4 regions of the Tepidibacter aestuarii genome follow, and region 1 is predicted to be linked to each of the others. Evidence: predicted binding sites of a transcription regulator. Region 1 holds the regulator's gene; each other region holds the start of a gene.
What was found. Region 1 encodes HrcA, which represses chaperone genes, less so after heat shock. Its sites were predicted from a motif close to TTAGCACTCNNNNNNNNNGAGTGCTAA; they were not measured.

Region 2: the regulator HrcA is predicted to act here: its motif matches at 3,412-3,438, upstream of htpG (molecular chaperone HtpG).
Region 3: the regulator HrcA is predicted to act here: its motif matches at 966-992, upstream of M2214_RS17780 (Hsp20/alpha crystallin family protein).
Region 4: the regulator HrcA is predicted to act here: its motif matches at 2,916-2,942, upstream of groES (co-chaperone GroES).

The regions. Positions count from the first base shown of each region.
Region 1 is NZ_OW235315.1:2,257,154-2,263,045, reverse strand. It holds gene spoIIP (stage II sporulation protein P) at 1-147, shown strand, start outside; gene M2214_RS11190 (hypothetical protein) at 153-362, shown strand; gene lepA (translation elongation factor 4) at 507-2,306, shown strand; gene hemW (radical SAM family heme chaperone HemW) at 2,374-3,510, shown strand; gene hrcA (heat-inducible transcriptional repressor HrcA) at 3,603-4,637, shown strand; gene grpE (nucleotide exchange factor GrpE) at 4,654-5,199, shown strand; gene dnaK (molecular chaperone DnaK) at 5,231-5,892, shown strand, end outside.
Region 2 is NZ_OW235315.1:442,011-447,902, forward strand. It holds gene M2214_RS02125 (aminotransferase class V-fold PLP-dependent enzyme) at 135-1,283, shown strand; gene M2214_RS02130 (rhodanese-like domain-containing protein) at 1,462-1,911, shown strand; gene M2214_RS02135 (MFS transporter) at 2,165-3,319, shown strand; gene htpG (molecular chaperone HtpG) at 3,479-5,353, shown strand; gene M2214_RS02145 (PadR family transcriptional regulator) at 5,506-5,832, shown strand; gene M2214_RS02150 (ABC transporter ATP-binding protein) at 5,825-5,892, shown strand, end outside.
Region 3 is NZ_OW235315.1:3,599,993-3,605,884, forward strand. It holds gene M2214_RS17775 (YjjG family noncanonical pyrimidine nucleotidase) at 1-385, shown strand, start outside; gene M2214_RS17780 (Hsp20/alpha crystallin family protein) at 487-933, opposite strand; gene M2214_RS17785 (NUDIX domain-containing protein) at 1,259-1,702, shown strand; gene M2214_RS17790 (helix-turn-helix domain-containing protein) at 1,765-2,499, shown strand; gene M2214_RS17795 (DMT family transporter) at 2,594-3,478, shown strand; gene M2214_RS17800 (tRNA-binding protein) at 3,505-3,834, shown strand; gene brnQ (branched-chain amino acid transport system II carrier protein) at 3,930-5,231, opposite strand.
Region 4 is NZ_OW235315.1:210,350-216,241, reverse strand. It holds gene M2214_RS01070 (SpoIIE family protein phosphatase) at 1-669, opposite strand, end outside; gene groL (chaperonin GroEL) at 925-2,556, opposite strand; gene groES (co-chaperone GroES) at 2,591-2,875, opposite strand; gene cls (cardiolipin synthase) at 3,140-4,630, opposite strand; gene M2214_RS01050 (DNA-3-methyladenine glycosylase family protein) at 4,634-5,512, opposite strand; gene M2214_RS01045 (BCCT family transporter) at 5,766-5,892, opposite strand, start outside.

The DNA of each region.
Region 1 (5,892 bases):
CCGTATGGGAAATTTAATCAATTTTTATCAAATAATTACGCTTTGGTAGAAATTGGAGGAAATGCAAATACTATAGACGAGTCTTTGAATACTGCTAAATATTTATCAGAGATACTGGATGAGGTTTTAAAAAATATGAAAAGGTGATCTTTATGGGAAGACTAGAAAAAACTATAGAAAATAAAAAAAATAAGAAAATTGTAAGAACTAGAAGATTGTTTACCTTGGTTACCTTTATAATATTTTTATACTGCATAAACACAGTTGATTATAGAACTAGAACTTTTATGGGTATTTACGATAAACCTATTTATTATAAAGTATATACATTTGTTGAAGGCTTATCTTATAAACTAAGATAAGCCTTGTTTAGTTGATATAAATATTAAATGAATAAAAATTTATTGAAATATAGATAATTACATTATAAAATAAAGATTAGATTACTTGTTAAAATAAGTTTATATATGCATATTTTAATATAGATGAGGAGGAAACATAAACGAATGAATAAACAAAGTAGAACTCGTAATTTCAGTATAATAGCTCATATAGATCATGGAAAATCTACTTTAGCTGATAGATTAATTCAACACACAGGACTTATTAGTGAAAGAGACATGAAAGATCAGCTTTTGGATAATATGGATTTAGAAAGAGAAAGAGGTATAACTATAAAGCTGCAAAATATAAGATTGGTATACAAGGCTAAAGACGGTAATGAATATTATCTAAACTTAATAGACACTCCGGGTCATGTCGATTTTAACTATGAGGTATCAAGAAGTCTTGCAGCTTGTGAAGGTGGGCTTTTAGTAGTAGATGCGGCTCAGGGGGTTGAGGCACAGACTCTTGCTAATGTGTATTTAGCAATAGATCAAGATCTTGAAATAGTACCGGTTATAAATAAAATAGACCTTCCAAGTGCTAGACCGGATGAGATTAAGGAAGAAATAGAGGATATAATCGGAATTGATGCATCTGAAGCTCCTTTAGTATCTGCAAAAGAAGGTCTTAATATAGAAGATGTACTTGAGGCTATAGTTAAAAACATACCTGCTCCAACAGGTGATAAAGATGCTCCTTTAAAGGCCTTAATATTTGATTCATACTATGACAGCTACAAAGGAGTGGTGGCATATATAAGAGTATTTGAGGGAACTCTTAAAAAAGGTATGAAAATAAGAATGATGAATACTAAAAAGACTTTTGAAGTTACAGAGGTCGGCGTTATGGCACCTGGACAAGTTCCTATTGATGAATTATGCGCAGGAGATGTAGGATATGTCGCAGCTAGTATAAAAGAGATAAGAAGCTGTCAAGTTGGAGATACTATAACAGATGATGAGAACCCAACAGATGAACATATGCCTGGTTACAAGAAAGCAACACCTATGGTTTATTGTGGTATTTACCCGGCAGAAGGAGAAAAGTATGAAGATATAAGAGATGCACTTGAAAAATTACAAGTAAACGATGCTGCACTTGAATTCGAGGCAGAAACATCAGCCGCTTTAGGATTTGGATTTAGATGTGGATTCTTAGGACTTCTTCATATGGAAATAATGCAAGAAAGATTAGATAGAGAATTTAACCTTAACATAATAACTACTGCTCCATCTGTTATATACAGAGTTACTAAGCATGATGGGGAAGTATTGATGATACAAAATCCAACTAACCTTCCTCCAGTTGCAGAAATACAAATGATGGAAGAACCGATTGTTACATCTAATATAATAGTTCCTAATGATTATGTAGGAGTTGTTATGGAGCTTGCACAAGAAAGACGTGGAGAAATGAAAAATATGGAGTATATAGATACAAGAAGGGTTATGCTTCATTATGAACTTCCGCTGAATGAGGTTATATATGATTTCTTTGACGCTTTAAAGTCTAGAACAAGAGGCTATGGATCTCTAGACTATGAATTCAAGGAATATAAACAAGCAACTTTGGTAAAATTAGATATACTTATAAATAAAGAACAAGTAGATGCACTATCTTTTATAGTACATGAAAGTACAGCATATAATAGAGGTAAGGTTATGTGCGAAAAATTAAAAGATGAAATACCAAGACATCAATTTGTAGTTCCAATACAAGCTTCTGTTGGAAATAAGGTTATTGCAAGAGAAACTGTAAGAGCACTTAGAAAAGATGTTTTAGCTAAGTGTTATGGTGGAGATATATCTCGTAAGAAGAAGTTACTTCAAAAGCAAAAAGAAGGTAAGAAGAGAATGAGACAAATAGGATCTGTAGAGGTTCCTCAAAAAGCATTTATGTCAGTACTGAAAATAGATTAACAATAACAAAGAGTCCTAAAATATTACTTTGTAGTATTTTAGGGCTTTAATATTAGGAGGAATTATATTGGAAAGAGGACTTTATGTACATGTACCTTTTTGTATAAAAAAGTGCAATTACTGTGATTTTAATTCTTTTAAATTAAACTATGAAGATAAAAAAAATTATATTAAAAGTATAATAACTGAAATGAAACTTTACTCTAAACAATTTGATAAAGATTGTTTTTCAACTGTATTCATAGGAGGAGGAACACCGAGTATCTTAGAAAATGAAGAACTTAAATTGTTAATAGACAATATACATAGTAATTTCAATATATCAGATGATGCTGAAATTAGTATTGAAGCTAATCCTGGGACTTTAACTAAAGAAAAATTAAATACGTTGTATTTATCTGGTGTCAATAGACTTAGTATGGGCCTTCAATCAAGTGATAAAAAACATTTAGCGTCCCTTGGAAGAATACATTCATATGAAGAATTTAAAGAAAACTTTGAGATAGCAAGAAAAATTGGATTTGAAAATATAAATGTAGACTTAATGTTTTCTCTTCCTGATCAAACTTTTGATCAGTGGAAACAAACTCTTAAAGATGTTATAGCTCTAAATCCATCTCATATATCTGCATATTCGCTTATAATAGAGGATGAGACTGTCTTTGGGACATTATATGATGAAGGAAAACTAGAACTGTTAGATGAAGAATTAGATTTGAAAATGTATTATTACACAAGAGATTATTTAAAAGAAAATGGATATAATCAATACGAAATTTCAAATTATGCAAAAGATAAAAAGGAATGTAAGCATAATATATTATACTGGAAGTGCGGTCAGTATTTAGGGCTTGGACCAGGATCTCACTCTTATTTAAATAAAGAGAGATTTTCAAACTACAAGGATATAAAAACATACTGTGAAAAACTAAAAGATTTTGAACTTCCTATAGAACATGTAGAAAAGCTTGATAAACAAGACATGATAGAAGAAAAAATATTTATGGGACTTAGGATGAATGAAGGTATAGACTTGAAAAAATTTAATAAAGAATTTGAAGTTGATTTTATGAAAATGTATAAAACTGAAATGGAATCTTTAAAAAATAAGAATCTTGTAAGGCTTGTTGGTTCTAGATTATGCCTTACAAATGAGGGAATAGATATAAGTAATAAAGTGTTTATAGAATTTTTGGAAAAGTAATCTTGACAAAATGAAATAATAGTGATATTTTAAATGCATAAGGTTTTTAGCACTCAGATGTGGTGAGTGCTAACAGCGAAGAGGTGATTCTTGTGAGTTTAACTGAAAGAAAAAGAAAGATACTTGAGGCAATAATAAGTGATTATATTGAGAATGCTGAAGCTGTAGGATCTAGGACCATATCAAAAAAGTATGAATTAGGAGTGAGTGCAGCTACAATACGAAATGAGATGTCTGATTTAGAAGAGATGGGTTACTTAATTCAGCCTCATACCTCTTCGGGTAGGGTACCATCTGAAAAGGGATATAAACTATATGTAAATAGCTTAATGAAGGAAGATGATTTAACAGATCCAGAAAGACAGTTTATAAAGAAGTCTATAATAAAAAATATGGGTGAAGTTAGATATTTATTAGAAGACACACTGAAACTTCTTTCTAAATTTACTAACTGTACGTCTGTGGCATTAACGCCAAAGGCTAGTGAAAGTAAGATAAAGCATTTGCAAATAGTATATGTTAGTGAAAATAGCATTTTACTCATTATAATAACTGATAAAGGTGCTGTTAAAAATACCTTGATAAAACATAATATGCAAATGAATCAAGAAAAAATTGATATAATCTCTAAAATGTTAAGCGAACATTTTATTGGAAAAACAATGAGTGATTTAGATGAAGACTTTATTAGGTATGTAAATTCTAAGATGCTAAATTATAATAAGGTTTTGGATAACATATTAGATGGGATATATTACAATTTATCTCAAACCGATGATTTAGAGATTTTGCTAAATGGAGTTACCAATATATTCAATTTTCCTGAATTTAATGATATAGTAAAGGCTAAGGCTTTTTTAAATCTATTAGAGGAAAAGCAGACTGTTGCAAATATATTGAACACCAAAGGTATAACTAAAGAACATCTTAATATAGTTATAGGTAGTGACAATTATGATGATATAATAAAAGACTGTAGCGTTATAACAGCTACTTGCGATATAGATGGTGTAGTTATAGGCAAAATAGGGATTATTGGACCTACTAGAATGGATTATTCAAAGATGTGTTCTATAGTCAACTGCGTAGGAGATGTGCTAAAAAATTCTATTAAGAAGAAATTGTAATATAGATTGTTAAGGGGTGAAAGTTTTGAAGGAAAAAGAAATGCCTGAAAATGAATTTGATCAAGAGGTTGAACAAGATGTTGAACAAGATGTTGAACAAACAGAGGAATCTTGTGAAAATATAGATTCTAAAGACAATGAATTACAAGAAGCTAAAGATTCACTACAAAGACTTCAAGCAGATTTTAATAATTATAGAAGAAGAGTAGAAAAGGAAAAAAGTGATATAAGCTTATTTGCAAATGAAAAGATAATAACAGAATTACTTCCAGTTATGGATAATATGCAAAGAGCTCTTGACTCTTCGGCTGATGATGAAAAAGAAAGTGGTATCTACAAAGGTGTAGAACTTGTGTTAAAACAATTAGTAGATACTTTAAATAAGTTTGGAGTAGAAGAAATACAAACAGATGAATGTGATTTTGATCCAAATTATCATTATGCTGTGCTTCAAGATGAAATAGAAGGTGTTGAGCCTAATAAGGTAGTAGATGTATTACAAAGAGGATATAAGTTTACAAATAAAGTTATAAGACCAGCAATGGTTAAAGTATCAAAATAGATATAAATGGAATTTAAAGGAGGATATATATATGAGTAAAGTAATTGGAATTGATTTAGGAACAACTAATTCATGTGTATCAGTGCTTGAGGGAGGAGAACCAACAGTTATAACTAATGCAGAAGGAATGAGAACTACTCCATCTATTGTAGCTTTTGGAAAAGATGGTGAAATAATAGTAGGAGAGCCTGCAAAAAGACAAGCTGTTACTAACCCTGAAAAAACTATAATGTCTATAAAAAGACATATGGGAACTGATTATAAGGTTAATATAGATGGAAAAGATTATAGCCCACAAGAAATTTCAGCTATGGTACTTCAAAAGTTAAAATCTGATGCAGAAGCACACTTAGGAGAAACTGTTAAAGAAGCTGTTATAACTGTTCCAGCTTATTTCACAGATGCTCAAAGACAAGCAACTAAGGATGCAGGTAGAATAGCGGGACTTGAAGTTAAGAGAATTATAAATGAGCCAACTGCTGCAGCTTTAGCATATGGTCTTGATAAAGCTAATGAAGATCAAAAGATATTAGTATTTGACTTAGGTGGAGGTACTTTCGATGTATCTATACTTGAAATTGGAGATGGAGCGTTTGAAGTTTTAGCTACTAACGGAAACAATCACCTAGGTGGAGATGACTTTGATGAAGTAGTAATCAACTATATAGCTGAGGAGTTCAAAAAACAAGAAGG
Region 2 (5,892 bases), 1.8 Mb from region 1:
ATTTTATCAGAATATTGAAATAAAGTTAAATAGAAAAAATGTATAATTTGTCATAAATATATAATAATTTTCTATTATTGTAAAAATAAGTAATGTTATAAAATAAAGGTATATTAAACATAGGAGGGATATATATGAAATCAGTATATTTAGACAATGCAGCAACTTCTTTTCCAAAAGCTATAGGTGTTTCAAAAAGTATTCTAAATTACTTAGATAATATAGGTTGTAATGTAAATAGAGGAGCTTATAGTTCTTCATTTGAAGCAGAAAATATAGTATTTGAAACTAGAGAATTAATTTGTAAGTTATTTAACTTTGATAAAGAAGAAAATGTAGTTTTTACAAAAAACGTAACAGAGAGTTTAAATGTATTAATAAAAGGATTAATAAAAAAAGGAGATCATATAATAGTATCTTCTATGGAGCACAACGCTGTTATGAGACCTATTAATTCATTAACGAAACAAGGTGTAGAATTTTGTAGGGTACAGTGTAGTGTATTTGGAGAATTAAATGCTAGTGATTTAATAAAAAATATAAAGCCCAATACAAAGGCCGTTATTATGACACATGCTTCTAATGTATGTGGAACAATATTAAATCTTGAAGAAATAGGTAAGATTTGCAGAGATAATAATATATTTTTCATTATAGATTCTGCTCAAACAGCTGGATTTTTAAATGTAGATTATAAAAAGTTAAATGCTGATGCTATAGCTTTTACAGGACATAAATCACTTTTAGGACCACAGGGAATAGGAGGATTTGTTGTAAGTGATAAATTAGTAGATGAAATGAGTACTTTTATAGAAGGAGGAACAGGAAGCTTATCAGAACATGAAATTCAACCAGATTATATGCCGGATAAATTCGAGGCAGGTACTTTGAATATTCCTGGAATATATGGACTTAATGCTTCTTTGAAATATTTGTTTGAAGAAGGAATAGATTCAATAAGAGAAAAAGAATTAAATCTTTTAAATGTATTTTTAGAAAAAGTTAATAATATAGAAAATATAAGGGTAATAGGGAAAAGCGGAATAGAGGGAAGAACAGCTTTAGTTTCTATAGATTTTAAAGAGTATGATAATGCAGCTATATCATATAAGCTTTATGAAGATTTTGGTATTATGACAAGATGCGGACTTCATTGTGCTCCTTTTGCACATAAAACTTTAGGAACTTTTCCTGATGGCACAGTAAGATTCAGCTTTAGTCATTTTAATACTATTGATGAAGTTAATTACACTATTAATAGTATAGTTAAGTGCTTAAAATAGATGTAAAAAACTTATTTATAACAAATAAAAAAACTCTATCACGATGATTGATAGCATAGAGTTTTTTTATAACAAAAATATACAATTTGGTTATATAATAAGCATGACGTTACTTTAGATGAAGTGAGTTGTACATAATATCGAGTTAGAAAGATAACTATTAAAGGGGGACAAGACTATGAAAAAGAAAATTTTAGCATTGTTATTAATGATGATCCTTGCTGTATCTGTAGTAGGATGTGGATCAAATGAGGTACAAGAAAATACAGGAGAAGAAAAGACGTATCAGTACTATACCGCAGAACAGGTTAAAGAAGCAATTGAAAATGGTGATGATATAACACTTGTGGATATACAGGTTGAAGAAGAGTGGAATGCGCATCATATAAAAGGAGCTATATCTACAAAAGCCTATCCAGTTAAAACTGATGAAGAAAGAGCTAAGGTTGATGCTGTAATACCTAAACTTGAAGGAGATAATCCGATAATAGTAGTGTGTCCAGGAGGTAAAGGTGGAGCTCAAAGAACTATAGACCATCTTATTAAAAGTGGTGTAAAGGCTGAAAGACTTTTCATACTTGAAAATGGTCAAGGTGGATGGCCTTATGATGAGCTTTTAGAAAAATAGAAAAGAAATGTAATTGTAAAAAAATTCAAAATAATATATAATAAAGGAAATACTATTGTAAAGGAGGATTAAGAATGAAGATTATGGCTTATAGTTGTTCAGTTTCAAAAAATGGCGTATCTCTTTTTTACGGGAGAAGTGCGTTCATTGTTAAGAAACTACGAGTATAAGGTCGTAATTTTTTAATCCTTATATAAAGACGCACACTCCTAATTATCGATGTTTAACAATACAAAATTAGGAGTGATTTTTTATGCAAAAAAATATTAAATTAAGTTACGTATACAACTTTTTCTTTAGTTTTAATATAACATCAGCTATTTGGGTACTATACCTAAGCTTCAAAGGACTTACCTTGGTAGAAATAGGTTTATTAGAATCTATATTTCATTTAACTAGCTTTTTATGTGAAATTCCAACTGGAGCTATTGCAGATATATATGGACGAAAAACAAGTATTATAATAAGTAGAATTTTTAGCTTTATATCAACAGTTCTTATGATTTGTTCAGATAGTTTTACTGGGTATGCTTTTAGTTTTGTATTTTCAGCTTTATCGTATAACCTACATTCTGGAGCAGCAGAATCTATAATATACGATAGCATGAAGCTTTTGAATAAAGAAGGTGAATACAAAAAGACGTACGGATCAATATCCTTTTACATGGAAATCGCAAGAGGATTGGCTATATTACTTGGAGGAATACTTTCTGACTTTAGATTTGTGTATGCGTATGGTTTAGCCTTGTTTATAGATATATTTGCATTAAGTAGTGCGACATTTTATGTTGAACCTAATATAGAGCATAAGAGTCACAATGAAAATGTATTTATACATCAATTAAAAGAAAGCTTTAAGATATTAAAGGAAAGAAAAATAGCTCTATATTTGATTTTATTTTACGCTTTTATATCTACGATAGATACTACAGTATACTTTTATTGTCAAAAGCACTTTGAGAATATGAGTATATCTAGAACTTCAATAGCTATTATCTATGGAGTAACCAATGTATTAGGAGCTATAAGCTCTAAGTATGCTTATGTTGTAGAGAAAAGATTAAATAAGAAAACTATTATTACAATGCTTTGTATTGCAAATATTTTTATACTAATTGGATTCTCAGTATTTAAAGGATATTTTTCTATTATAATCTTTTTATTATCTTGTATGATAAGTGGATTTACGATACCTATTTTTAGTGATTATATAAACTCTTTAATCCCATCACAATATAGAGCAACTATACTATCATTTGATTCTGTATGTTTTAGCATATTTATGCTAGTATTATTCCCGATTGTTGGATTGATGGCTCAAAGTTTTGGAATAGCAACGGCATTTGGAATTATAGGGGGAGTACTTATACCTATAGTTGGGATTATAGTTTATAAGATGAAAGATTAAAAGTTATTAATTATATAGCGACGGAATTTTGATGAATTCCGCCGCTATAATATTGACATAAAAATTCAAATATGATATATAAAAGATAGGAGTTATCACTCGACAACTTAGAGTGCTAACAAAATGATTATATACATAAGGGTGAAAGGAGAGATAAATTTGGAAACTAAACAATTCAAAGCAGAATCTAAGAGATTACTAGATCTTATGATCAACTCAATTTATACTCACAGGGAGATTTTTTTAAGAGAGCTTATTTCGAATTCGAGTGATGCTATAGATAAGATATACTACAAGGCATTGACTGATGATAATATAACATTTAATAAAGGCGACTACTATATAAGCATAGATGTTGACAAGGACAATAGAGTAGTTAAAATATCAGATACTGGTATTGGAATGGATAAAGATGAACTTGAAAATAATCTAGGGGTTATAGCTAAGAGTGGATCATTACAGTTCAAAAAGGATAATGAAATAAAAGATGGACATGATATAATAGGTCAATTTGGAGTAGGTTTTTACTCAGCATTTTTAGTAGCTGATAGTGTAACTGTTGTAAGTAAATCTTTTGGGTCTGATGAAGCTTATAAGTGGGAGTCTAAAGGGGTGGAAGGTTACACTATAGAAGAATGTACTAAAGATAGTGTAGGAACAGAAATTACACTTAAGATAAAAGAAAATACAGAAGATGAAGATTTTGATAAGTATTTAGAAGAGTATACAATAAGATCTATAATCAAGAAATACTCTGATTTTATAAGATACCCAATTAAGATGGATGTAACTACTAAAAAGCCTAAAGAAGGAACTGAAGGTGAATTCGAAGACGTTGTACAAGAAGAAACTATAAATAGCATGGTTCCTATATGGAGAAAGAATAAGAATGAGCTTAAAGATGAAGACTATCAAAACTTTTATGCAGAAAAGCATTATGGATTTGATAAGCCTCTAAAGCATGTTCACCTTAGTGTTGATGGTATGATAAGATATAATGCTATCTTATATATTCCAGAGAAAACTCCATTTGATTTTTATACTAAAGAGTATGAAAAAGGTTTAGAGCTTTATTCGAGCGGAGTTATGATTATGGAAAAATGCTCTGATTTACTTCCAGATTATTTTGGATTTGTAAAAGGTATAGTAGACTCTGAAGATTTATCTTTAAATATATCAAGAGAAATACTACAACATGATAGACAATTAAAGTCTATTGCTAAGAATATAAAGAATAAAATAAAGAATGAGTTAAAGAACTTATTAAAGAATGAAAGAGAAAAGTATGAGAAGTTCTATGAATCATTTGGAAGACACTTAAAGTATGGGGTTTATAGTGATTTTGGAGCTAATAAAGAAGTACTTCAAGATTTACTTATGTTCTATTCATCAAAAGAGAAGAAGATGGTTACTTTAGATGAATATGTATCTAGAATGCCTGAGGATCAAAAGTATATATACTATGCTGCTGGAGAGTCTATTGATAGAATTGATAAACTACCACAAACTGATCTTATAAAGGATAAAGGATATGAAATACTTTACTTTACAGATGATGTAGATGAATTTGCTATAAGAGTTCTTATGAATTATAAAGAAAAAGAGTTCAAGTCTGTATCTAGTAAAGATTTAGGAATAGAATCAGATGATAGTGAAACTTCAGTTGATGAGAATGAAAACAAAGATTTATTTAACTTTATGAAAGAATCTTTAGCTGATAAGGTTAAGTATGTTAAAGCATCTAAGAGACTTAAGAAGCATCCTGTATGCTTATCAAATGAAGGGGATCTTAGTATAGAAATGGAAAAAATACTAAATGCTATGCCTGAGAGCCAAGGTGTAAAAGCGGATAAGGTATTAGAGATAAATGTAAATCACGATATATTTAAATCTTTAAAAGATGCTTATGAAAATGACAAAGATAAGTTTAAGTTATATACAGGATTACTTTACAACCAAGCTCTTCTTATAGAAGGACTTCCTATAGAAGATCCTGTAGAGTTTACTAATAACATGTGTAAGATAATGAAATAGATATGATAAAATAATAAACTCCTTGAATTTTATTCAAGGAGTTTATTATTTTATCCGAAAGTTAATTGACATTATATATTTTTTTTAATACAATAATATCATAAAACGATATCGTAGTTCGATATCGAAATGAATTATACAAGGAGAGAAAAATGAAAGATAAGATATTAAGAAAATTGTTTTTAGGTTTTATGCAAATACATATACTTCATCATGCTAAAGAAAAGCCTATATACGGAACATGGATTATGGAAGAATTGCAAGAGCATGGATATAAGACTAGTCCAGGGACCTTATATCCTATGTTAAATAGAATGGAAAAAGAAGGTCTATTATTAAAAACAGAAGAAAATGTTGACGGGAGAATAATAAAGTTTTATACGACAACAAAACTAGGAGAAGAAATTTTAGATGAAGCAAAAGAGAAAGCAGGTGAACTATTTGGGGAAATAGAAGAAAAGGGTGATGACGTTGATTAAATTTAAAAATATAAATTTAAGATTTGATGATAAGGTTATATTTGAAAATTTTAATATGGA
Region 3 (5,892 bases), 1.3 Mb from region 1:
TGATGATAGCATAGACCTTGTAGAAAGTCTGAATAAAGATTATAGACTTACTATAATAACCAACGGTCTTAAAGATGTCCAAGATAATAGAATAAGGAAATCTATTATAGCAAAATACTTTGAGGATATAGTAGTATCAGAGGAGGTTGAGGTATCAAAGCCTGATCCGAAAATATTTGAACATGCTTTAAACAATATAAAGCATACTGATAAGAGCAAGGTTTTAATAGTAGGAGATAGTTTAACATCTGATATACAAGGAGGAATAAATTTCGGTATAGATACATGTTGGTTTAATCCTAATAAGGTTATAAATAAAACTAAAATAAAACCTACTTATGAGATTTCTAATTTAATAGAGCTTAAGGATATACTTGAACAATAGATACTAATTCGTATTTAGTAGTAGATTTCATAAAATAAGGCTATTGGAATTTTCCAATAGCCTTATTTTATATATTTATATAAATAAATTAAAACATACTCTTACTCAATTTCTATTTTATATCTATTTTCAATAATTTCTGTTTTGGGGGCGGTAATTTTAAGAATACCATTTTCAAGTTTTGCAGTTATACTATCTCTTTTAACATCTTTTAAATAGACAGATCTTCTCATCTCACTTGATCTTCTTTCTTTGTGAATATAGTTACCTTTTTCTTCGTTGATTTGTTCATCTTTTTGAACAGATATTAATAGTCTATTGTCATTATAATCTACATTTATTTCTTCTTTTTTTAATCCAGGAACTTCAGCTTCAATCAAATATTCTTTACTAGTTTCCTTGACATCCATTTTAAATGTATCATCTTGAAGATTTCTTACTGGAAAATAAGCATCATTAAAAAAGTCATCAATTATGTTATAGAAATCAACAAAATTACCATTTCTTTTTTGAACAGAATTACGATTAAAAGGTGTTAATCCAAACATATTAATTCCTCCTTTAAATTCAATTTTATTTGCTAGCACTCTGATTAAGTGAGTGCTAATTTAACTATATTATAAAAATACCAAATTAATTTGTCAAGAGGAAATAAAAAATTATAATAATAAATAAAAATAATTTAATTAATATAAAGTGGTTTATTTGTATTTTATACTTATCTTGTATATATTATTTTATATCCATATAATATAATTAAAAAAGCATGTACTTTTTAGGTATATACTATCTAAAATGGTAGTTATGAGGTAATCATGCCAATATTAGATACGATGCACAAATGGGTAAGAGAAAATGAATAGGAGTGAAAATATGAACAAATATCCAGAACCTACTGTTGGCGCTGTGATTTTCAATCCAGAGGGAAAAATCCTTCTTTGCAAATCAAATAAATGGAATGACCAGTATGTGATACCTGGTGGACATATTGAACTAGGTGAGAAAATGGAAGATGCTTTAAAAAGAGAAATATTAGAAGAAACTGGACTACATATATATGATATTAAACTAATTAGTTTGAAAGAAAGTGTATATAGTGATACATTCCATGAGAAAAAACATTTCATATTCATTGATTATCAATGCAAAACAGACTCAATCAATGTCCAGTTAAATGATGAGGCAGATGCTTATGAATGGGTAGATTTAGAAGAAATTGAGAATTATGATTTAGGTGGATTTGTAAAGGAGTTATTGCTTAAATTGAAGAATAAGAAACAAGCAATAAATAATGTAGACATATTTTATAATTATTAAGTGATGACAAAGAAATCAAAATAAATGGATCTTGAGAAAAATATGAGAACAGGAGGAGGACTATGGAATCAAATAGTTTATTATGCGAAACAAGGACTTATACACAAATATCTTATACACATAATCATTTGTATGCTCAGTTGATACTGCCACTACAGGGCAGTTTATCTATAAAAACAGATAATCATGAACTAAACTTAGATGAAAAACATTTGTTTTTTCTTCCACCTAAATGTTCTCATTCGTTCCACTCTGATAATATAAATAAGTTTTTAGTACTTGATATTCCAAGAAAAATCAACCTAGCTCCATCAAGAGATATATTTAAACATGAACTGCATCAGGTTATTGATGATAGATGGAAAGCTATAAGATATCTTTTGCAAGAAGAAACACAAAGGTCAAACAAAAGAGGTTTAGGAGATTTAGTAAACTATGCATGTAGTTTTCTAACAGAGGAATTAAAACCAATTTCTATACAGTATATCCATAAAAATCTTGAGAAACCTATATCACTTCAAGAATTGGCAGCAATTGAAAATTTTAATATATCTTACTATATTGAATGGTTCAACAAAAAAACTGGTATGACACCAAATGCATATATTCAAAAACTAAGACTAGAAAAAGCTAAAGAATATTTAGTGGGTACAGAATTAAGTTTACTTATGATTTCGCAACTTGTTGGATATGAGCAACAGTCATCACTCACGAGATTATTTAAAAATCATGAATCTATATCACCAAGTGATTATCGAAAAATATACCGAGAAATGGGTAAAATATCCCCAGTTTAAGAAAAGAATTTTATTCCTATATATTTTATTATAATTATAAGAACTTATATTTCAAAGTTTGTAATCTATGTAAATATTTTAGGAGGAGAAAGTTATGAAACAGTCTAATATAACAGGACAGTTATTAGTACTAATGGCAGCGATATTATGGGGAACAACAGGTTCTGCACAGGCTTTTGCTCCAGAAAATGCGAACCCAATTGTAATTGGTGCAATTCGTATGGCAATAGGTGGAACCGTTTTGTTTTTTATGGCAATAATAAAGGGTTCATTTAAAACTAAACTAGAACTAAATAAAAAATTACTACTAATGGCATCTATATGTATGGCTTTTTATCAACCACTTTTCTTTTCTGGGGTATCAAGAACAGGTGTTGCACTTGGTACTGTTTTAGCAATAGGAAGTGCACCTGTTTTCTCAGGTATTATTGAATATTTTATGGGGAAGAATCTTAGTAGAAGATGGATTATAGCCACCATAGTATCTATTGTTGGATGCGTTTTGCTTTTTAGTGGGCAAGATTCTATGAATATGAATATATTTGGTTCAATTTTATCATTAGGCGCGGGGTTATCGTATGCAGTATATGTAAGGGTATCTCAAAAATTATTTCTAGATTCACCGAGAGATTCAGTTAATGGATTGGTATTTTTGATAAGTGCAGCTATGTTATCGCCAATTTTATTTATGAATGACTTAAGTTGGGCAGTAACAACACGTGGAATTATGGTAACACTACATTTGGGAATAGTGACAACAGCTTTAGCGTATACCCTATTTGCATATGGGCTTATTAATATATCAACTCCTGAAGCGGTTACCTTAACACTAGCAGAACCACTTACAGCAGCTATACTTGGAGTTGTGGTTTTTAATGAAAAACTAACAGTTATTTCTATAATAGGTGTTTTACTTTTATTCTGTGGACTAATTGTAAATTCTTATTCTGAAAAGATAAATGATGAAAATAAAGAATAAGAAAATTGTTGAAGGAGGATATTATTATGGTTACTTTTGAAAATTTTATAAAATTGGACATTAGAGTTGGCGAAATTACAGAAGTAGAGTTTTTCGAAAAAGCAAAGAAACCGGCTTATAAATTATGGGTTGACTTTGGTAATGAAATTGGAATAAAGAAATCAAGTGCTCAAATTACTGAATGCTACAAAAAAGAAGAACTCATAGGCAAGCAAGTATTAGGAGTGGTAAACTTTCCACCAAGACAAATTGCTGATTTTATGTCGGAGGTATTAGTATTAGGAGTTTATGGTACACAAGGAGTGGTATTAATTCAACCAGAACAGCCTGTTAAAAATGGTGATAGATTAGGTTAATTCATAATTTTTATATATTACTAGTATAATTACTTTAGAAGAATAAATAAACCCACGATTTTTTTAATCGTGGGTTTATTAATAAATTAAAGCTATTAACAGACTTTTTTAGCTTTTTCAGGATATTTAGACTTAAGAATAAATGTACTTATAAATCCTCCTATTAGAGCTGGTAAAATCCATCCAAATCCAAGTGATGCAAAAGGCATTTTAGAAGCTAAAGTATTTAAAAGACCTAGCTTTATATTCAATACACCGAGACCATCGTTAAGACTTATTAAAAATGAACCTAGAACTGCCCCAGGATAAGAAGATGGAGGCATGAACTCATCTATAGAAGCCATTATTATAAGTACTATAGCAACTGGATATACAGTTACCAAAAGTGGAACGGCTATAGAAACTATTGAGTCAACTCCAATACATGCGAAAACTCCACTAAATAAAGTTGTTATTATTACTACCATACTATAGCTTAATTTACCGTTAGTAAGGTTACTAAAGAAATTTCCTACTGTAGCAGTAAGGCCTATTGATGTAGTAAGACAAGCAAGGGTAACAACTATACCAAGAGCTATCTTACCAAAGCTTCCTAAAAGATCATCTGTAATACTCATAAGCAGCTGAGCCATAGGAATATCAGCAGGGAAAAGTCCACTAGAAGATGCACCTAGATAGATAAGACCACCATAGACAACAGCAAGTCCTAAAGCTGCTACTATACCAGCTTTTATAGTAATACTAACTTGATCTTTTACATTTGTATATCCTTTATCTTTTATTGAATTAAGAATTACTATACCAAAGACTAAAGATGCTAAAGCGTCCATTGTTTGATATCCATCTGTAAAACCCTTAGAAATAGCGCTTCCTTCCATAGCTACAGAAGGAGTACCGAGTGGCGATATAATTCCCTTCCCTATTATCAAAACGATCATTAAAAGAAGAGCAGGAGTAAGAATTTTAGCTATCTTGTCTATCATCTTAGATGGTTTTATAATAAAATAAAGAGTAAGAGCAAAAAATACTGCAGATACTAAAACAACATTAACATTAGGAAAAATAGGTTTAATTCCCATTTCATAAGTAGTAGCACCAGTTCTAGGAATCGCTAGAAGAGGTCCTATGGATAAAATTATTATAGAAGCAAAAACTTTACTAAATAATTTACCGACTTTATTTCCTATATCGTCCACAGATCCCCCTGCCTTAGCTCCTGCAATAATGCCTAGAAGAGGCATTCCTATTGCAGTTATAAAAAAGCCAACTGCACAAATAACCCAACTTTTTCCCGATGCAAGCCCTAAAGCTGGAGGAAAGAGTAAATTACCAGCACCAAAGAACATGGCAAATAGAGCTAAGCCAAGAACTATAAAATCATTGTTTTTCTTTTCCATTATGAGTCCTCCTTAATAAATTAGATTTAAAAAATTTAAAATAAAAAATATAATTGAATATTGTGTACACAATACAAGTATATAAGAACATAAAAAATATAATTACTCTACAAGAAAATTTTATAAAATGAAAATACATATTAATAACAAAATATTTAAATAAGAATAAATATTTTTAATTTTCAAGTAATTAACAAGTATTATAATGTGACGAAATTTCAATGTCAACAGCTTTTTTTTAGCATTAGAATACAGTAAAGAAATAAAATAAATTGAAAATTATAAAAAATAAAAATAAATAAAAAAAAACTTCAATTGTAAAAAAAGAGTAAACAATTCAAGAAACAAGAAAATGTTTTCTTCAAGGGTTTGTTAGATGTTGAATATAGATATTCTATAGAAAGGGTTACGCTATTGATTTAATGATTTGTATAAGAAACATGATATGTATTTATTAAATTAGATTTATATGAATAAAAAACTTTTTAAAATCAATGTTTTACCTTCTTATAAATAGGTATGTCTATTAAATATACACAATTATATGATAAACTATTTTTAAACTTAGATTAAAGTAATAGGGGTTTTAGATTGAGGGGAGGAGTAAAAATGAATATAAAGTACGTTGTTATTATTCAGTGTGATATTGCACATAGAAGAT
Region 4 (5,892 bases), 1.6 Mb from region 1:
ATCACTTATAAATATGCCTACATTATCCTCATCTATATTTATAAAATCATATAAATCTCCCCCAACCTCATACAAAGGTTTGTAAACTGCCGTTAATTTTACCCCATTATATATAGGGGTTTTATATGGTATAAGACTCTGTTGAACATTTCTAGCAATAGATAATTCCTTTTTTATCTTATCATTATACTTTTGTATAATCTTATTATTTCTTTCAAGCTCTAATTTGCTGTTTTCAATCTCAGTTACATCGTCTAATATTACAAGTACCATATCCTCATCATTATAAGTCATATACTTTGTTGTAAACTGAAGATGTTTGTTTATAGAACTATCTTTGATATAGAAATCTCTATTCATAACCTGCTTCAAAGTATTTTTTTTATCTTGAAATGCCCTATTTATAGCCGTTCTTACACAGCACTTTCCACAGTTCGAAGTATTACCACATTCCTCACCTTCTTCAACAGTATAAATGCATCCTATAACATTACCACATAACCCATTTAATATTTCAACATCGCGTTTATTAAACAATACCTTGAATGTATCGTTAAACTCTTGTATTCTTACATTCTTATCAACCAAAAATATACCCGAAGTTATATTTTCAAATAAATTATTTAAAAAAGCATTAGACTCTTTCAGCTGATTTATAGATAATTTCATTCCTATCACCCCTAATAATTATCATAGCTTATTTTAACATAAAAAAGAATCTTTATTGTAAAGATTCTTAATGTAGACTTTTTTGCAATTCTTAACTTATTCTCCTACCCTTATAAGTCTTTTCATTTCTTTTTTTAGTATATTCAAAATTTAAGATCTACACTTAAAAAATAAATGGTATTTTAATACCATTTATTTTTCTCTCAACAATAAACTTTATCAAAAATAAAAAGAAGACCAAAAGGTCTTCTTTAATTACATCATTGGCATTCCGCCACCCATTCCACCTGGCATAGCTGGAACAGCATCATCTGACTTAATATCAACAACAGCAGCTTCTGTTGTTAAGAATACAGCAGCTACAGATGCTGCATTTTGAAGTGCTGATCTTGTAACCTTAGTAGGGTCAACAATTCCAGCCTCTATCATGTTTATATAAGTTTCATTAAGAGCATCAAATCCGATTTCAACATCAGAGTTTTTAACATTCTCAACTATAACTGCTCCTTCAAGTCCACAGTTAGTAGCAATTTGCTTTAATGGCTCTTCAAGTGCTTTTCTTATTATCTTAGCACCTATCTTTTGTTCTCCTTCAAGAGTTTCAATTAATTCTTCAACCGCAGGTATAACACTAACAAGTGCAGTTCCTCCACCTGATACTATACCTTCTTCAACAGCTGCTCTTGTAGCATTAAGAGCATCTTCTATTCTAAGCTTTCTTTCTTTAAGCTCAGTTTCAGTAGCAGCTCCAACCTTGATTACAGCTACTCCTCCAGCAAGCTTTGCAAGTCTTTCTTGTAATTTTTCTTTATCAAATTCAGAAGATGTTTCTTCTATTTGAACCTTTATTTGATTTACTCTGTCTTTAATTTCTAATTCATTACCAGCTCCATCTACTATTGTAGTAGTTTCCTTAGTTACCTTAACAGTAGCTGCTCTACCTAACATAGATAACTCAGCTTCTTTTAAATCAAGTCCCACTTCTTCAGATATAACTTGACCACCAGTAAGAACTGCTATATCTTGAAGCATAGCCTTTCTTCTATCTCCAAAACCAGGAGCCTTAACAGCTACAACTTCGAATGTTCCTCTTAACTTATTAACTACTAAAGTAGCAAGAGCCTCGCCCTCTACATCTTCAGCCACTATAAGAAGCTTTTTACCTTGTTGTACTATTTGCTCAAGCACTGGTAATATTTCTTGAATATTGTTTATCTTCTTATCTGTAATTAATATATATGGATTATCTAAAACAGATTCCATCTTCTCAACATCTGTTACCATGTAAGGAGATAAATATCCTCTGTCAAATTGCATACCTTCAACTGCATCAAGCTCTGTTAACATAGTCTTAGATTCTTCAACAGTTATAACTCCATCTTTACCTACTGTTTCCATAGCATCAGCTATAAGCTTACCTACTTCTTCATCTCCTGCAGAAATAGCCGCAACTTGAGCTATAGATTCTTTATTTTCTACATGTCTTGAAGTTTCTTGTAGTTTTGAAACAGAAATTTCTACAGCCTTTTGTATTCCTTTTCTAAGAAGTATAGGATTAGATCCTGCCGCTACATTCTTTAATCCTTCTCTCATTATAGCTTGAGCTAAAACCGTAGCTGTAGTAGTTCCATCCCCTGCTACATCATTAGTTTTAGTAGCAACTTCTTTAACAAGTTGTGCTCCCATGTTTTCATAAGCATCTTCAAGTTCTATTTCTTTAGCTATAGTTACACCGTCATTAGTTATAAGTGGTGATCCGAATTTTTTATCTAATATAACGTTTCTTCCCTTTGGTCCTAACGTAACTTTTACAGTATCTGCAAGTTTGTTAACTCCTTTTTCTAATGAACGTCTTGCTTGTTCAGCAAATTTAATTTCTTTAGCCATTTAAAACCCCTCCTAATTATGTATAATTTTTAATCTATTCTACAACCGCTAATATATCACTTTGTCTTAAGATAGTATACTCTTCGCCTTCTAACTTAATCTCTGTTCCAGCATATTTAGAGAATATAACCTTATCTCCAACCTTAACTTCCATTTTAATTTCTTTACCATCTACAACTCCACCAGGTCCTACTTCTACAACCTCAGCCATTTGTGGTTGCTCTTTCGCACTTCCTGGTAAAACTATACCACTTTTAGTTTTTTCTTCTGCTTCTAATTTCTTTATAACTACTCTATCAGCTAGTGGCTTGATTTTCATTATAACCCCTCCTCGTAATATGCATTGTATTATTTTCCTTTTAGCACTCACTCAACTCGAGTGCTAATTATAATTATAATATATCTAATTTGCAATGATTTTTCAAGAGTTTTCAGTAAGTATTTATTTACTTTTTTCACCGATTTTCGTAATTATATTGTAGCATTGTGTTTATAAATAAAATAATGCTTATTAAAATGTCATTAAATCATACATATTTTAATAAGCATTATTATTATCAGTTAATATTATTAAATGAATTTTCTATAGAACAGCAGAGAATAATCTCGCAGCTGATTCTTTTATTTTTTGGACTACAGATCTATTAATATAATCTTCATACTTTATCTCTTCACTATTTTCTATATCCTCCATAAAGTCCTTCTCAAGCCTTTTAGTGACCTTCTCATCATATATGAATCCATTTACTTCAAAGTTAATCATAAAGCTTCTAAGATCCATATTGGCACTTCCTACAGAACATATATCATCATCTATTATCAATATTTTTGAATGCATAAATCCTTTTTCATATAAATATACTTTTCCTCCTGTTTTTAATATTTCTTTGAAATACGAAGATGATGCTAAATGAACTATCTTATGATCCGCTATTCTTGGAAATATTATTCTTACATCAACACCACTTAAAGCTGCTGTTTTTAAAGCCATCAATACACTCTCATCAGGTATAAAATAAGGCGTTTGTATATATATTCTATTTTTTGCCTTTGATATAGCACTAAAATAAGCTTGATGTATTACCTCCCAGTCTGAATCAGGACCACTAGCAGCTATTTGAACTATACTATCTCCCTTATAAGATATAGATGGAAAATACTCTCCATCGAATATTCTATTTTTAGTTGCAAAATACCAATCTAGTAAAAATGTAAGCTGTAACATATAAACCGATTCACCTTTTATCTTCATATGTGTATCTCTCCAGAATCCGAATCTCTTATTTTTTCCTAAGTATTCGTCTCCTATATTTATACCTCCTGTATATGCTATCTTTCCATCTATTACAGCTATCTTTCTATGGTTTCTATAGTTTAATCTTCTATTTATAAAAGGAATTTTCGATTTTAAAAATGGATATATTTCTATATTGTGCTCCCTCATATCATCGAAAAACTTTCTATCAAACCAAAGTCTCCAACAGCCTACATCATCGTAAAGTATTCTAACCTTTACTCCCTCATCTGCCTTTTTTATTAATATGTTTTTTATTTTATTCCCTATATCTGAATTTTTTATGATGTAGTACTCCATGTGTATATGGTGCTTTGCCTTTCTTAAATCTCTTATCATCTCATCAAACTTTTGATTTCCGTTTGTTAATATCTTTATATCGTTGTTGAGTGTAAATGGAATTCTTCCAGTGTTCAGTAACAAACTCATAACTCTTTTTGAATTATCCATACTGCTATCATTAAATATAATATTATCAACTATAGCTTGCTTTTCTACAAACAATAGATTGTCAAATTCTTTTATATTACTGAATAAATGACTAACCTTTATATCTGAAAATATCTTCTGAGTCTTAAATATCTTCTTACGCCTCACATTTTGACCACAGAGTATATATATTATCAAACCACCTATTGGAAATACTGCAAAGATTAAAAGCCAAGCTATTGTCTTAGAAGGATTTCTATTCTCTAAGAATATTACTAACGATACTAACACTGTAGATACGGTAAATAATATTCCAAGTGCCCACATTATAGTGTCTATTATGTCAATCACCTCCTATTTTCTTCCTATACTAAGCTCCCTTGCATAGTAAAATAGATATTGTTGAGCAAACCCAGATAGATTTGAAAATTTATTTATTCCATATTCTCTTATTTTCTTTAAGCTAAGATTCTCGTCTACATAAAATTCTTCCATAACTCTTTTTACCCATACATCTACAGGAAATGTATCATACTTTTCCATAGAAAATAACATTATGCAATCTGCAACCTTGGGGCCCACTCCACAAAATTGTAAAAGTCCCTTCTTACACATATCGGTATTTAAGTTTTTGTATTTATATATATCTTCGTTATCAGTATTTATTATAAAAGTTGTATCCTTTATATATTGGTCTCTAAATCCAGTTCCACATTTTCTTATCTGCTCTTGTGTCAATGAATTCATCTTTTCAATAGATGGAAAAGCATAATACTTTTTACCTTTATATTCTCCTATATATTCTCCATGATTCATAGATAAATTTTCTATTGCTCTTTTTATCATAGATATCCTATTGTTAGCTGATATTATAAATGATATCAATATTTCCCATTCATCTTGATTGAGTATTCTTATACCGTATCCAAACTTTACAGCTTCATTTAAGTATTTGTCCATTTTAGATAATTCTTCTTTTATTTTAGAATAATCTCTATCTAAATCAAAATACTTATACCATATATTATGAAAATCTTCTAGATTTGTATTATTAAAATACACTAAATCTTCTTCTTTTTTTACATTGAGTATTCTTTTAAATGCTACTCCAGTATAAGATCCGTCATCTTCTTCATTCCATCTAAAGCATTGACCGCACTCAAATATATGCTTAGGTTCAAAATCATTCATACCTTCAACTACAACAGAATTATTTTCTTCATATATTTTCATAAATTTTCCACTCCTCATCTACACATCTTTATATTTTTAATTTACCCAAAAAATATATTTTTAAATTGAGTTATTCAAATTTTAAAGTTATATTAATTATAAAATAAAACTTAATTCAAATGGAGTTTTAGAATTTTAGCTTTGCAACAACTTTTCTATAGGAAAAAAGACAAAAAAATAATACCATATTCTCATAAAAGTATTACTTTACTAAAAGTAATCTAAAATGAGAAATGTGGTATTATTTTAATTTCTATACTATATCTTTAAATTCATCAATTACTATTTTTTGTTTTAATTTATTTTCTTTAATGTCTGATTTTACCATTCTTACGAAAGAGAACCCAGTCATTATAACAACAATACAAACTGGAATACCA